Regions from separate parts of the Shewanella sp. DW31 genome, predicted to be linked through region 3. Evidence: predicted binding sites of a transcription regulator. Region 3 holds the regulator's gene; each other region holds the start of a gene.

Region 1 (4,220 bases), on a different contig from region 3:
CTATTGTGTGGGATGAAGTGGTTGGACTACTGATCACTATGCTAGCGGCACCAAGTGGTTGGGGTTGGTTGTTAGTGGGCTTTGGTTTATTTCGCTTTTTCGACATCATCAAACCTTGGCCTATTCGATGGCTCGATGCTAAAGTTCATGGTGGCTTTGGCATTATGATTGACGATGTGTTAGCGGGCGTGTTTTCGTTTATTTGTCTGCAAGGGCTAGTCTGGTGTGTTAGCTAACATTATCGTTAACCCGACATGTTAGTTAGCATGGCCAACAACTACCCCTTAGTTTTTGATATAGCCCCTTAGCTTGTGATATAGAGTGTGTAGATTCAAGCGTTTAGCGACCTCATCCGTTATCTGATCCATACTACTATTGCAGCAGTTCCCTTGCGTTCGCGAGGGTATTGCTGGTGATAGTATCGCCACCTAACAGTCTTGCAAGCTCTTGGATACGCTGCTCACGATCGAGCGATTTCATTGTGGTCTCAGTACTGCCTGCCTTATTAAATTTATCGACGAACATGTGTTGATGACCATTGCCCGCAACTTGCGGCAAGTGAGTCACGCACAGTACTTGGGTCGATTCCCCTAAGCTGCGTAACATGCGGCCCACCACTGCTGCGGTGGGGCCGGAAATCCCGACATCCACCTCATCGAAAATCAATGTCGGTGTGGCAACTTTCTTCGCGGTAATCACTTGGATCCCTAGCCCTATCCGTGAGAGCTCACCGCCAGACGCGACTTTCGAAATCGGTTGCAAGGGTTGGCCAGGGTTAGTGGTTACCATAAATTCGATATTGTCACTGCCATTGGCTGACATTTGCTCGGGGTGGAAATTGACTTCGATCGTAAATTTACCCTTAGGCATATTCAGTTCGTGGATTGACTGAGTCACCAGTTTGTCGAGTTCTTTAGCATAGCGGGCACGGCTTTGGCTGAGCTTTTGCGCATTGCTAAGATAAGCGGCTCTACTTGCCTCGACTTGAAGCTGAATTTCTTCAAGTTTACTTTCATCACTGTCTAAGGTGCTTAGCTCAGCCTTTAATGCTAAATGATGCTCGGCCAGTTTATTCGGGCTAACATGATGCTTACGCGCCAGTTGCATGGCTTTTGATAGCCGTTCTTCTAAATAGGCAAAGTGGGTTGGATCGAGTTCAAGCTTACTCAAATAGTGCTGTAATTCGCCTGCACTTTCTTGCACTTGGATTAAGGCATCATTGAGCATAGTGTTGATATTGCTTAATGCAGGATCGTAGCTTTGCAGGTCTTCGGCGAGGGAAATGACTCGATTGAGCAGCGACTCTATGTTGTTCTCTTCGCCTTCAGTGAGTATATCTAAGCTCGCTTGACAGGTATCAATCAACTCAGTGCCATTGGCTAAGCGTTTGTGCTCTTGCTCAATCTCATCGAACTCATCAACTTTAAGATCAAACTCATCGAGTTCTTCTACTTGATATTGCACTAATTGCTTACGGGCAATACGTTCATGCTGGGAGGCTTCGAGTTGCTTTAGATCGGCCTCAATTTGCTTGCAGCGTTGAAAACTGGCGGCAACCGTATCGATAAGCAATCTGTGGTTGGCATAACTGTCGAGCAGGGTGAGTTGATGTTCACTTTTTAACATTGCATGGTGCGCATGTTGACCGTGAATACCGATAAGCAACTGACCCAGTAATTTTAGCTGCGTCAGCGGCACTGGATTACCATTGATGTAGGCGCGTGAACGGCCATCGCTACCAATAGTCCGACGTAGGATGCACTCATCATCGAGTTCAAGATCGTTATCTTCTAACCAACGTTTTGCCAGTGGAATATCATCCAAGGAAAAGCGGGCGCTGACCTCGGTTTTATTGGCTCCGGGGCGAACACTACTGGCATCGGCGCGATTGCCTAGGCATAGGCCTAGCGCATCGATGGCAATCGATTTACCCGCACCGGTTTCACCTGTGATGCTGGTCATACCGGGGCGAAAATCCAGTTCTAAAAAACGGACGATAGCGAAGTTATTAATGCTGAGTTGGCAAAGCATAGTGAATTCCTGTCGAAAAACATACCAAACCACTGTATTGATAAACAGTATATACTGATTTTATATACAGTAAAGTGGCTTGGGTAAATAATCGGCATTATCGGCAGTAAATATTTTTAATTAACTGATTATGCATAGGTTCTTACTAAACTTTCTAAGATAGGTAAACTGAAGAAAGTGACTAAGGTGCCAAATAGAATGCCTTGAGCACTGGTTGAAGCCTGAGTGTTATAACGCTGGGCGAGTAAGTACACGCTAGCCGCGGTGGGCAGTGCGCTCAAGATCACGCCCATGATCAGGTAGTCACCACTTACTCCAAAACGGTTAAGCATAAAGTAGACGAGTGCCGGTTGGATAGCCAGCTTGAAGAGGTTGATAAGGCTCAGTTCGATAAAATTCTTGGGGCTAAATACGCTGCTATCTTTCTGGTAGCGCATCGCTTTGGCGAGTACCATGCCGATAGCAAATAGGGCGCAGGGGCTTGAGGTATTGCCTATTTGCTGGATCATTAGCGCCAGCCCTGACGGCAGTTTTATCTCTAGCGCCGAAATGCCGACGCCAATTAAGCTACCAATAACGATAGGGTTTTTACCGACCGCCATTGCCATTATGATTAAGGCGTGGTGTTGTCTTTGGGTGTTAGTGGCCAGTTCCATCGAGACTAAGGCGACGGCAAACATCAGCACGGATAATAAGCTGGCAATCGCGGCGGCGACTAAGGCACTTTGCTGCTGCGGAAAGAGGATGATGAGCAGTGGAATACCAATAAATGCCGTATTACCAAAGGTGGCATTGAGGGCTCGAATGGCGGCAACTGCATGCTGTTTAGGGTTAGCAATCAGCGAGAATCCAAGGCAGACAAGATAAGTGATCACCATAGCTGTGCTGTAGCCCGCAATAAATCCCCATTGCAAAATTTCATCAATCGGTTGCTGCGCGAGGGCGATAAGCATGATCGCGGGGAACGCAATGTAGTAGACATATTGGTTCAGCACTTGATCCGTATCGATGGGCAAGAGTTTTAGTTTTTGCACTAGTGTGCCGAGCAACATGATCCCGAAGACGGCAAACAGAGGGGTTAAAATGGTCATTTCCCTCACTCATCCTTACGATTAAATTTGAATAAACTCGCCCACCGTCGTCATTTTACTGTCGCTATGATTCTTGGTGGACAGAGTTACAGCACTTGCTTCTTTTTATGTCACTTTAGAGCCAGATTTAGCGCCAGCGCAGTAAAACTCGCCACAAAATAACATACCATTTCAATCTAAGGCTATTGCGCTATGGTCGTATAAGTGAATAATTCAATGTTTAAAACACAATCACTTAGTGAATTTAGCGTTTTAACGTCAATACCCAATATGTGAAATTAGGATATGCAATGAGTGATGATTTAGGCGCTGAACTACAACTTGTCTATCTTTTTGTGCATTTAGTCAATGCGGGCAGTTTTTCGCAGGCGGCGAAGGAGCTCGATATGCCCATCGCCACTGTGAGCCGCAAGTTAGCGAAGTTGGAAGAGAAGCTCGATAAACAGCTCTTTATGCGCAGTACCCGCAAGTTACGATTGACGGAGGAAGGGCTGGCGCTCTTTCAACGCTACCAGAGTGTGGTTGCTCAATTTGATGAACTAAGTGGTTTAGGCAGTGATAAACCCGAGGGAACCCTGCGCATCGCCGCACCGATTTCGATTATTTCCATTGTGTTTATTCAGGCATTGAATGAGTTTGGCCGTTTGTATCCAGATATCCGTTTGCACATTTCCCAGAGCAATGAGTTAGTCGATTTGATCGACAAAGGCATAGATGTGGCGATTGTTGGCGGTGCTCAGCCTGATTCTTCTTGGGTGTCGAGTACCTTAGGCGAGCTCGACTATTGCCTGTTTGCCACACCAGAATATTTGGCTCAGGCACCTAAACTTGAGCATCCCGATGATCTTGAAGCCCATCAACTGATAAAAGTCTGGCCGCTGTTTAATTGGCATTTAAAGCATCCAAGCGGCGAGTCTTTTTATTTTAATGGCCCGACTAAGCTCACCCTCACGGACTTACACGGAGCGATTCAGGCTACTTTAGGCCATGGTGGGATCTTGTATGGTCCTGAACTATTTGTAAAACAGCAGATTAAAGAGGGAAAACTTAAAGTATTACTGCCTGAATGGATTGGCGAACAGAGGCGAATTTCGATTT
Region 2 (4,220 bases), on a different contig from region 3:
TCTTAAAGGGTAGCAAACTTTCAATATTCCCTCAAAGCTAAACCTAAAGAATATGTCGATTAACATCACAAAAACAAACCAGTTAACCTCTACAAAACAGGTTAAAACGCTACATTCGCCACCCTGCGCAACACATAAAGAACATTAAAAACACTATATTAACAGCAACTGCTTTGACGCAATATCCATGTAGTTTAGTTTCATTATCGAAAAAACAGGCTCGGCAATAGGGCCAATTTGCTTATCAATGTAGTATTGGTAATCAATTGGTGACGTTCTGTACAGTAAGGATTCCGGTCCATTTACAGTAATCAGATAATCAATCTGCGCCCCACGCTTGCCAAAAGAGGCATCTCCTGTTAAGTCGCATAATTGTTGAGCGACTTTAACATGGGGAGAAGATTTAGCCGTGTAATCTTCAATATTGCGTCGCATACGTTTGCGAAATACCAAATCATCATCCAACTCACCATCAAGCAGCTTTTCAAACACACTGGCCAAATAAACACTGATATCCCTTTGGTTAAACATCCGTTCATAGAGTGACTCTTGAACTTTGCGCGCTAAAGGGCTCCAATCACTGCGCACTTGCTCCATACCTTTAAAAGTAAGCTCAAGTTCATCGCTCGCATTACGCCACGCGCCAACATAACGTTTTTTACTGCCTTCTAACGACCCTCTTAAGGTCGGCATAAAAAACTGCTCATAGTGGCGTTCAAACTGTAACTCGAGAAAACTCTCAACTTGATGATCTTCAGCGATCTTAGCCTGCCACTTAGCATTAATTTCCCGCGCCAGAGTGTTACCTAAGGCGTTAATGTCTGAGAGATCAGGCTCGCTGCCAAGCCAGACAAAGGTCGAATCCGTATCGCCGTAAATCACTTGATAGCCCATCTCTTCTATCCATGCGCGGGTTTGTTTCATGATTTGATGGCCACGCATAGTGATCGAACTTGCTAACTTTGCATCGTGGAAAACACAACCTTGAGAACCTAAAACCCCATACAACGAGTTCATGATAATTTTTATCGCTTGGGATAAAGGCGCATTGTGCTCACTTTTGGCCTTTTCGCGCTGCTCAGATAATGTTTGGATAAGCTTAGGTAAAATGGGCTGTTGCCGACTGAAACGGCCACCGAGAAACCCCGCAACACAGTCAGACTCGGGCAATTGCAAACCTTCAATTAATCCCTTAGGGTCAATCAAAAAAGTACGAATAATGGAGGGATATAGACTTTTAAAATCGAACACTAAAATATGCTTATAAAGTCCCGGTACAGAATCCATCACATAGCCACCGGGGCTTTCGATCCCATCACTCGCAGGAGCATCGGGAGCGACGTAACCTGCTCGATGTAGATGCGGTAAATACAAATGATTAAATGCCGCCACCGAAGCCCCAACCCGCCCCAACTCTAAACCTGTTAGTTCAGCTCGCGCGAGGGCGAACTCCCATAATTGAGTATGACTAAAAATATCCCACACCAGACGGCTGTCAGTAAGATTGTAATGCGCTAATGCTTGTTTGTGGGCCTTAAACAGCTGATCAATTTCTTCAACGCGATTATCCACGTTATGAATGGCCTTGCCTTCACCTAATAATTTCCGCGAAACAAATTCCAACGAAAACCGCTCAAAATGATAGAAAGCGGCTTTAAGCCAATCGATACCATCGAGTACCACACGGCCCGGTAAAACTAAGGTTTCTGGCCGAAATTTATTATCGACTTTCCACTCAAGCTTTGCCCCGCCGCGGCCAATGGTGAGCGGAATACGATGTAATAATGCACGGCGTGACAATAGCGCGAGATCGAAACTCACCACTGACCAACCGATAATAAAGTCAGGATCAAACTCATGGAACCACGCGATTAATCGATGAATGAGTGCAGCCTCATCGGCCACCCATTCAATATATTCGGGAGAGTTTGATTCAGCCTCACCCACCATAATCACTTTTTCATAAGTCTGCTTGAGACTGTCTTGCTCTTCGTCTCGGCCACTGTATTGACCATATAGTGCAACTGAATAGAGTAAACCTTCAAAACTACATTCAAAATCCAGTGAAATACAGCGCAAATGTACAGCCGTTAAAGGGGCAATACTCTTAGCCCGCTCGGCGATAAACACGGGCAGCGAGTTAGCCTCAAGACTGTCGCTAGTCGGCGCAGAGAAATGCCCTAAAAACGCCACATCAAGTGCCACAAACCGCTCGATTAAATAACGCTGTTCAGGGCGAATGTCGGCTTCAAATAAAGGGATGTCGGCATCTTTAGCGATGCGCTGTAAGGTACGTAAACTATTGCTAGATTTAGCATAAACACCACTAACCGCGCCGCCTTTAAAGCTTTTGAGTGCTAACGGTACAAACCGCAATGCTTGACCCGGCGTTTGCAACTGCAAAGCCGTGACATCAGTTTGATGACAAAAACAAATGTGTTCAGTGCCTTGCACTTCCACCAGCACAGGGCCTTGGGCGGTAGCCAGATAATACTGCAACACTAAACTCCCATGACGATGAATCGCATGGCGTGTTAAGACTCGACCTTGTACACTAACGGCCGCGGTAGCCTCTGACTTCATCACATGGGTTCCCAAATCGCATAGCTAGTCAATTTAGATGGTTCCTCAATTTAAATGCCGCCAAATGGCAGAAAAGTTTCTTAGGCTATGCAATCACTGTTATTATGTACAGCATTAATTCGATAAAGTAGTGACGCATGTTACCTGACAATGTAAAAACCCAGATCCGCGCCATCTATAAGGATATCGCTACCGCCTTGCCTAATTTTAGGCCGCGCCGCGAACAAAACTATATGGTGGCGGAAATCTCTAAGACCCTCGCCGGCGACTATGATAAAGATAGGCGCATCATTGTGGTCGAAGCAGGCACTGGGATCGGTAAATCATTGTCTTACATCCTCGGTACCATTCCACTGGCATTAGCGAGCAAGAAAAAGGTCTGCATCGCTACCGCAACCGTCGCCTTGCAAGAACAATTACTGCATAAAGATTTACCCTTTTTTCTTGAGCAATCCGGCTTAAATTTCCGTTTTGGCTTAGTTAAAGGTCGACAACGTTATGTATGTCTATCGAAACTGGCGATGCTCATCGGTGACGACAACAGTACACAAATGGCCATGTGGCAAACTAAACCTGACAATAGCCAAGTGGCTATGATGCATGGCCTGTTAAAAGACTATAACGAAGGTCGCTGGAACGGCGAAATCGATACCTTAGCCGTGCCGCTGCCCGATCACCTGTGGCAACAAATCGCCTGCGACAAACACAGCTGTCATCGTCAAGTCGCCAGCCACAGAAATTGCCCGTTCCATAAAGCCCGCGAAGATGTTGATACCTGGGACGTGCTCATCGCCAACCACAGCTTGTTATTTGCCGATTTAGAATTAGGTGGCGGCGTGATTTTGCCCGATCCCGAAGACGTGTTTTATGTTATCGACGAGGCACATCACTTACCGATTGTGGCGAGGGATTTCTCCAGTGCGCAGGCCACGCTGAGGGGTGCCTGCGACTGGCTCGAAAAAATTGGTAAAACCTGCGCAAAGTTACAAAACCAAATAAAGAGCAACAATATCATTGCCCCCGCGCAGGCGATGCAAGATCATTTAGGCGATCTTATCGCCCAGCTCAATCAAGTGGCCCACTACTGCGATACCCAGACAAAGCACTTTGCCAATCCTGAAAACCGTCTGCGTTTTGAGCACGGCAAACTGCCGGACTCATTACTCATTCTCGCCGAAAACCTCGCTGTTACCTCTAATCTAGCCCTCAAACAGTTTAATAAAATGCTGTCACTGCTGGCCGAAGCGATTAAAGATGGCGACATTCCTAAACATCAATCCGAAGCGCTATTGGCCGAAACTGGATTTATGCTGCAAAGGCTCGAGAATCTACAAAAATTGTGGAAGATGATGGCCAAGGAAGATAAACATAAAGGTGCACCTATGGCGCGCTGGGTTGAGTTCATCACAGGTAAACAAGTGGATTATCTGTTTAGCGCCTCACCTATCGAAGTCGGCTTTATGCTGGAATCCATGCTGTGGCAAAAGGCCGCAGGCGTAGTCTTATGTAGCGCCACGCTGCGCGCACTCAATAACTTTGACCATTTCGTGCATCAAGTAGGTTTGTCACTCAACGATGGCAGTCGTTATTTAGCCTTACAATCGCCCTTCGATTACCCCAATAATGCGACACTTTAT
Region 3 (4,220 bases):
CATTTCCATTGGGAACCCGTGACTTTTACGGTGAGATCGGCGTTACTGGGATCTTCCATTGCGATTAAAGTTTTTGTCGCTGGAATCGCCATTAAGATCAAAATGATAAATGGCAGAATCGTCCAAGCGATTTCAACTTTAGTGCTTTCGTGAAAGTGGGACGCGACAGCGCCTTTGGATTTTCTGTGGTTGATCATGGCGTAAATCATGACGCCAAAGACCACTAGGCCTATTGCGCAGCAGATATACAAGATGGTCATGTGCAAGTGATAAACCTTGCCACTGATCTCGGTCACGCCAGGGGTCATGTTGAACCGCATGTCCGCGGCGGTCAACGGTGGTGCGAAAAGCACCACGAGTAAACAATACAACAATTGCTTCACAAGACTTCTCCTCTGCCAATTGCGAATAGCAACTACAAAGAAGAGCAACACAGTAAGTCTCAACTCTATGCAAACTCTTCAGTTCCCAAAAAAGCTTTTTTGACTTCAACGTGCGTTGGCGGCTGTTACTTTTAATCAAGTATTGTTACTGCTGGTAATTAGCCACGCTGGCACATACTGCTGAAATAAATCTGTTCTCTATTTTTAGTGGCGCTTCGAGTTCGATAAATACTCGATTCATTGACCACGGAAGGTGATATATCATCACCGACTTAACCAACCATACTTGCTGTTTAAATATTGATCAAGATCACTTATTTATCTAATTATCTGAAAAATTGCCAAAAAAAGCCTCACATTCATAGGTGAGGCGGCTTTCAAGGTAAAAAATTAAATGAATATTTAGTGTACAGAGCTAAAAAAAGATTGCTGACCGAAGAGATTGCCTTGCTCAATGCGTACGTCGGCATGTAAGTGACTGTTTACGTCTTCAAGCACTATGCCCATAGCTCGGGCACTTTTAGCCACGATTTGTAGGCGTCGATTATCCCGCGCATCTAATGATTGAGTCCAAGTAATGACTGCACTGGACGTACCACTTGTCAGGGCTTTTTCCATCGCCCACAGGGTTTCGACTTCATCTTTAGCATGTACCAGCAAGACTCTATCCATACGCACACCTGCACTGGCGAGCATTTGCTTGTAGCCAATACTTGGTGGGTTGATGAGCACTAACCAACGGCCCTGTTGGCTTAACTGAGCGAGTTGTGCACTCAGATGAATTAATTCTTGGCGACCTTGAGTCTTAGTTGGCATGCAGGCGATGGGCGCATGGTGCCAGTCATAGTCGGCATCACGGACTTCATCGAGCCACAAGCCCGGATGGCGGGGGGCATTGCCAAGTAGTTTATTCATAGCCAATCTCCATTACGGATCACACCGACGGCGAGTCCTTCAATTGTTAAACTTTGGAAGCCTAAATCCACTTTAATCGGGGAGTAATCTTCATTTTCGGCATGTAGATAGACCACATTACCTTTTTTTTCGAAACGTTTAACAGTGACATCGTCATCGACTCTAGCGACAACCACTTGACCATTTCTAGCTTGTTCTACTTTATGAACTGCCAGCAAATCACCTTCGAGAATGCCGATATTTTTCATGCTGTCGCCTTTTACTCGCAGTAAAAAATCGGCGGCGGGATGGAACATGCTTGGGTCGACTTGGTAGTACTGTTCAACATGTTCTTGGGCGAGGATAGGTTCACCCGCGGCCACTTGGCCGATGAGCGGTAAACCTGTTTCAGTCAAATCTTCGATTTCCGCAGGTAGACGAATGCCCCGAGATGTGCCTGGCATGATCTCAATGCAGCCCTTTTTCGCCAACGCTTTAAGGTGTTCTTCAGCCGCATTGGCGCTCTTAAAACCTAAACGGGTTGCGATTTCTGCCCGAGTGGGTGGCATGCCAGTATCGGCAATATTTCGTTTAATTAGCTCTAAAATTTCAGCTTGGCGTGGCGTCAAAGGTCTCATGGTGTTTCCTGTTTTTCTATACAGTTACTGTTAGTATATACAGTATTATTTGCAGCGCAAGTATTAACCACTTTTTAGCTATGTTGGAGAGAATTAGCGAATATTGCCCATAGTCTGGTATTCTATCGGGCTAGTAAACGCACTTAATTGCATAAGAATAATGCCTAAACACGACTCTCTTTGGTTGAAATCATTACGTTGGATCCAAAAACACTTAGTGCACACTATTGTGGTGCCTCAGGATCCCTTTGCCGATCTGAATCTGGATGCTTCCAGACCCCTTGTTTATGTGATGAAAACAGAATCACTCAGTGACATCGCTGCTTTGAGCGAAATAACGGCTAAGTTAGGTTTACCAAGCCCTTATGAGCCTCTAGTGGCTAATGGTGTGACTGCGCCTCGGGTTGTCTGTCTTCAAGGACGTAAGCCACTGTTTGGCGAGCGTGCTGGTAATGAGCCTTTCCTCGAATGCTTTATGCGTTTGTTAGCCGTGCATAAGGAACGTCCTGAATTAGATATTCAACTAGTACCCGTGAGCTTGTATTGGGGTCGCACGCCAGGGAAAGAAGACGACACTATGAAGGCGGCCGTATTTGAGCGGGAAAACCCGACTTGGCTGCGCAAGTGCTTGATGATTCTGTTCTTAGGTCGACATAACTTCGTGCAGTTTTCGAATGCCGTATCCCTGCGTTACATGGCTGACGAACATGGCACCGACATGGGAATTGCCCATAAGTTAGCACGGGTTGCGCGCGTGCATTTCCGTCGTCAACGTAAAGTAATGACAGGGCCTGTGCTGCCAAACCGCCAAGCACTGTTTCATTCGTTGCTCAAATCTGAGTCGCTGCGCAAGGCGATTCAAGAAGAAGCGGCCAGTAAAAAGATTTCTGAGACCCAAGCGCGCGAGACGGCTATTGAGTACCTCGATGAAATCGCTGCCGATTACTCAGACAGTTTAGTGCGTATTGCCGAGCGTTTCTTAACTTGGCTGTGGAACAAGCTTTACAGCGGGATCAACATTAAAGGCGCCGAGCAAGTTCGCCAGCTGCACCACGATGGCCACGAGATTGTTTATGTGCCTTGCCATCGCAGCCACATGGATTACCTGCTGTTATCGTATATTTTGTATTATCAAGGCATGGTTCCGCCGCACATTGCTGCTGGCATCAACCTCAATTTCTGGCCCGCGGGACCTATGTTCCGTCGCGGTGGTGCCTTCTTCATCCGCCGTAGTTTTAATGGTAACAAGCTGTACACCGCAGTATTTCGTGAGTATTTAGATCAGCTGTTTGCTAAAGGTTATTCGGTGGAATACTTCTCCGAAGGTGGCCGTTCACGTACTGGCCGTCTGTTGGCGCCGAAAACTGGCATGATCGCCATGACGATGAACAGCGTACTGCGCGGTATTGAACGTCCTGTCACACTTGTGCCAGTGTATTTAGGCTATGACCATGTGATGGAAGTAGCGACTTACCATAAAGAGTTAAGCGGTAAGAAAAAGAAAAAAGAATCTGTGTGGCAGGTGTTCGGTGCCATTCGTAAATTAGGTAATTTCGGCCAAGGTTATGTGAATTTTGGCGAGCCTATTACCCTGCAAAATTTCTTAAATGAGCGTGCGCCAAACTGGCGTGCTGAGTTGGCCGATGATCCCGAGCAGAAACCAAGTTGGTTAACGCCAGCGGTAAACGTGCTGGCTAATCGGGTGATGACGCGTATCAATGATGCCGCAGCCGCGAGTTCTGTGACTTTGACTAGCTTAGTTTTACTGGCGACAGATCAAAACGCCTTAGAACGTAGTCTGCTGGAGCGTCAGCTTGATTTGTATCTGACCCTACTCAAAAAAGTGCCTTACACTTCTTATACATCTGTTGCCGAAGGTGATGGTAAGCATTTAGTGCAGCAAGGTTTAGAGCTGAACAAGTTTGTTGTTAGTGCCGATCCTTTAGGGGAAATAGTGTCTATCGAAGCGAGTCAGGCTGTGTCTATGACTTACTATCGTAACAATATCATTCACTTATTTATTGTTCCTTCATTAATTGCGAGTTGTTTAACCCACAATGAACAGATCCTGCGCCAGCAAGTGGTTTCAATCGTTGCCGATTTTTATCCACTGCTGAAAGCCGAACTCTTCATGGGAATTAAAGACTTACCAGCCTATGTTGAGCAAGTACTGGATTTCCTGATTGGGCAAGGTTTAGTGGTTGAGACAGATACTTTAGCTGTCGTGCCTGAGCACTCAAGCCAATTATTGTTGTTAGCCAGTTCAGTGAGCGAGACTCTGCAACGCTACGCTATTATTTTCAAT
Region 4 (4,220 bases), on a different contig from region 3:
CACGATTAGCTTTGTACTTTGCACCAGCACATCGGCAACGCAGTGGCATGCGCTGCAATCCATTGAAGAGCTGGATCAGCATCCGGTTATCATCGCCAAGCCCACAAAAACGTGGCGTTTACAGCACAATAGCACAGGGCAAAATGTCGAGTTTGAACCAAGGGGGAATATCAAACTAGCCGTCGATGATATGGCGATTGCCTGTCAGGCCGTGGTGGCGGGGCTTGGGATTGGACTCATACCCATCAGCATGGCGAGTGAACAGATACGAAGTGGCAAACTCATTCAAATACTGCCCGAGTGGCAAGGTATTCCGCGTACCGCCTACTTGATGTATCGCGATCGAGACAACCTGCCCTTACGAGTCAGACTGTTAATTGATTTTATGTTGGCGAATCCACCCGAGGCTTATTGAGCCAATGCAGGCATGAGTCTGCGGCTTATCGACTCAATAAACGGCTAGAGTGCTAAATCCAGCTGAGTCTGGCCGTTTAAGCTTGTGGCGACGACAAGAGTAGAATCAGTAAGGCCAACTGAAATCCCCAATAGACGAATGCCGCGGCCTTCTTGCCTTTCCATAGCCTGTGCGAGTAGCTCATAGAACATTACAATCGAGACTTCATCGCTCCGGTGCTCAATTGTAGTCTGCTTGAAATCGTTAAACTTAAGTTTGACCACCTGTTTATGTATTTTGCGTTCCTTAGCACTGCGACTTAAACGCAAGGACAGTTCTTGGATCAAACTCGGCATCACCTGCTGGCACTGCTCTAAGCTATAAATATCCTTTGCTAACGTGGTTTCAACCCCCACTGATTTGCGCTCTCTGTCGGCAGAAATCCCCCGTTCATCTATGCCTTGGGAACGCTCAATCAACACACCACCAAACTTACCGAATCGCGCTAAGAGCTCAGGTTTAGAATAAGCTTGCACATCACCACAGGTATTGAGCCCGAGCGAAGAGAGCTTTTCGGCGGTGACTTTACCAACACCGGGAATTTTACGCAGCGATAAGGTCTTAACAAACTCAGAAAGCGTCTCTGGTGTAATGACATATTGGCCGTTTGGCTTGTTCAGATCCGAGGCGACCTTAGCTAAAAATTTTACTGGCGCGATACCCGCCGATGCGGTTAAACCCGTTTCGGTTAAGATATCGCGACGAATCGCTTGGGCAATCAAGGTCGCAGAGCCCTTATATTGTTGGCACTCACTCACATCCAAATAAGCTTCATCTAAGGAAAGCGGCTCGATTAATTGGGTATAGCGGGAAAATATTTCACGAATTTGTAGCGACACTTCTTTGTAAACTTGCATCCGACCCGGAACTAAAATCAGCTCAGGGCACAACTTAAAGGCATAAGCCGTTGCCATTGCTGAACGTACACCGAATTTACGTGCCTCGTAACTGCAAGTACTGATAACACCGCGACGGTCGCTACTGCCGCCTACGGCTAAAGGCTTGCCACGGTACTCAGGAAAGTCGCGCATTTCCACTGCAGCAAAATAGCAGTCCATATCGATATGAATAATTTTTCGCACGTTGAATTCCTCCAACGCCAAAATACTGTATATAAAAACAGTAATCAAGTATTCCTGATAGATTTGGGGCCAATAAGATGTAGCCTAGCGCTGGAAAAGAGAACAAGACAAGTGTGAGGAACAACAGACATGCTTAATAACTGAGTTTCCTAGGCCATTACACTCAGTGGCCTAGGTATTTACTCAACCTAACAATCTAAGGCTCACATCTTAGTTTGCAGGTAGTTTTGCAATCCAACACGGTCAATAAGCCCAAGTTGTTTTTCGAGCCAATACATATGGTCAGACTCTGTATCGTCAAGTAATACTTCAAGGATTTCACGTGTCTGGTAATCTTGCTTCTGCTCACACAGTGCAATCACTTTGCGCAAATCGTCCGCGACCTTGTATTCGTAGGCGAGATCATTACGTAGCATCTCTTCTACATCTTTACCTATGTTCAATGCCTCACGGGCGGCAACATTGGGTGTACCTTCGAGGAATAAAATGCGCTGCACTAATTTGGCTGCATGGGCTTTCTCATCATCTGACTCATGGGCGATACGCTCATAGAGTTCATTCAGGCCCCAATCTTCATACATATGGGCATGGACAAAATACTGATCCATTGCCGAGAGTTCTCCCGTTAGGAGTCGATTTAACGCATCGATAACGTCTTTATCGCCTTTCATATCTTGCTCCTATTGGTCGCTAATTTGCGATTGTAGATAATTTTGAATACCGGTTAGCGTAATGAGCTCTTGCTGCGACTCGAGCCAATCTAAGTGCTCTTCTTCGTCTTCGAGAATATCTTCCAGCAGATCGCGGCTCACATAGTCCTGTTCGGCTTCACACAAGCTGATCGCATCACGCAGCAATGTAAGCTGCTCTTGCACCATGGCCAGATCGCAGTCGAGCATCTCTTGGCTATGTTCACCAATGCGAAGTTTTTCGAGTTGTTGCAGATTAGGTAGACCTTCCAAAAACAGCACTCGCTCGATGAGCTTATCGGCGTGCTTCATATCTTGGATGGATTTTTTGTATTCGACGTGGTTTAACTTCTCTAAGCCCCAATGTTTAAACATGCGGGCATGGAGGAAATATTGATTGATTGCGGTCAACTCACAGGTAAGCACCCGATTCAGTTGCCCAACCACTTTAGGATGACCTTTCATAAGTTACTATCCTTGGTAAGCGTGAAAAGATTGATCTAAATCAAGCTTCTAGCCTAGTACAATTTATCGACCAACTCAAATTATCTTTATATTTCACTCACTTAATGATGAAAAGCATTCTCATTCCTGCTTAGATTAACTTGCTATCCCACTCTAATCCCAAGGATAAATCTCAAATGATTAACCCGTGTAAGAAAATACGAGGCAAAAAAATAGCCCCCTAAATTGGAGGCTATGATCGAATCAAGACTATTTAGATAATGCGGTCTTTCGTTAACTTCTCACGACGCGCTTCTTCAGCGGCCATACGACGTTTACGTTTGTCACAAGGGTCATCACAATCACACGCTTTTTCAATCCCTAGAACACCTAAACCGCCACAACTTCCTTCAACGGCTTTGCGCTTGATAAGATAACCAATCGACATGAGCAAAAAGAAGACTAACAAGATCACAAATGCCGCGATAAAAGAGGTCATGGTTTACTCCAAAAACTAAATAAGGAAAGGCTTGAAGGCGTCGCTGTAATAGACCTTAAATCCGTCGCCTTGCTTTTCGATTAGCATTATCGCCAAGTGTTCCTTCTTGGCAAGCTCCAATGATGCTTCTGTGCCCAAAACCATCATGGCCGTCGCAAAACCGTCGGCCGTCATACAATTTTGATGCAATACCGTCACGGATGCTAACTTATGATTTATCGGTAAACCAGTACGCGGATCGATTATATGCGTAAAACGTTGGCCGTCTTCTTCATAATAATTACGATAATCACCAGAGGTCGCCATCGCCATAGTACCAGGTGCAATAACCTGCTGTACGGCTTCAGAGCCATCATTGGTCGGTTGCTCTATAGCAACACGCCAAGAGCTTCCATCACCTTTGGCACCTTTGATACTCAGTTCGCCACCGATTTCAACTAAATACCCTGTCGCGTGGTATTTATCAAGAATGGAAGCGATCTTATCAACCCCAAATCCCTTCGCGATTGATGATAAATCTACATATAAATGGGTGTTGTGCTTACTTAGACGGTTGCCTTCAATGGAAAGTTCACTAATCCCTGTTTTGGCTTTAGCCGCATCAATATCAGCCTGTGTCGGAACTTTCGTTGGACGCTTATCAGGTCCAAAACCCCACAGATTAACTAAAGGACCTAAGGTAATATCAAGTGCCTTATCCGTCACTTGATATAAACGTATTCCCTCTTGCACCACTTTTATGGTATCCGGTGAGACTTCAACGCTTTGCTCCAATGGCAATTGGTTGAAACGGGATAATTCTGAATTAGGCCGATAGGTCGACATCTGGTCATTGACTAGCTCAAGGGCTAAATCAATCTCCGCTTGAAGTAACTGCGCCGTCGGCATCTGCTCATTCGGAACGACTTTAATGTGATAAGTCGTGCCCATAGTGCTGCCGGCCAACGAAATGACTTCGTTTTGCTTTGAACAGGCTGAAACAAAAAAGGCCAGTCCCACGAGGACTAGCCAGTTAAATGAATACTTTAACGCTGAGGTATTGATCTTTAAGG

What was found. The regulator LexA, encoded in region 3, represses DNA repair genes until DNA is damaged. The targets are predictions, from matches to a motif close to TACTGTATNNNNATACAGTA.
Region 1: the regulator LexA is predicted to act here: its motif matches at 2,062-2,081, upstream of recN (DNA repair protein RecN).
Region 2: the regulator LexA is predicted to act here: its motif matches at 2,678-2,697, upstream of dinG (ATP-dependent DNA helicase DinG).
Region 4: the regulator LexA is predicted to act here: its motif matches at 1,560-1,579, upstream of dinB (DNA polymerase IV).

What each region holds. Positions count from the first base shown of each region.
Region 1 covers NZ_JADWMP020000011.1:36,111-40,330, reverse strand. Annotated here, with positions in the region: gene GWI56_RS10975 (phosphatidylglycerophosphatase A) at 1-236, shown strand, start outside; gene recN (DNA repair protein RecN) at 373-2,031, opposite strand; gene GWI56_RS10965 (AEC family transporter) at 2,160-3,122, opposite strand; gene lldR (LysR family transcriptional regulator LldR) at 3,413-4,220, shown strand, end outside.
Region 2 covers NZ_JADWMP020000003.1:110,907-115,126, reverse strand. Annotated here, with positions in the region: gene GWI56_RS04015 (DNA polymerase II) at 154-2,583, opposite strand; gene dinG (ATP-dependent DNA helicase DinG) at 2,721-4,220, shown strand, end outside.
Region 3 covers NZ_JADWMP020000005.1:79,076-83,295, reverse strand. Annotated here, with positions in the region: gene coxB (cytochrome c oxidase subunit II) at 1-383, opposite strand, end outside; gene GWI56_RS06035 (SulA-like leucine-rich domain-containing protein) at 786-1,298, opposite strand; gene lexA (transcriptional repressor LexA) at 1,295-1,915, opposite strand; gene plsB (glycerol-3-phosphate 1-O-acyltransferase PlsB) at 2,076-4,220, shown strand, end outside.
Region 4 covers NZ_JADWMP020000012.1:47,203-51,422, reverse strand. Annotated here, with positions in the region: gene GWI56_RS11655 (LysR family transcriptional regulator) at 1-415, shown strand, start outside; gene dinB (DNA polymerase IV) at 460-1,536, opposite strand; gene bfr (bacterioferritin) at 1,740-2,207, opposite strand; gene bfr (bacterioferritin) at 2,217-2,690, opposite strand; gene nqrM ((Na+)-NQR maturation NqrM) at 2,944-3,168, opposite strand; gene GWI56_RS11630 (FAD:protein FMN transferase) at 3,184-4,220, opposite strand, start outside.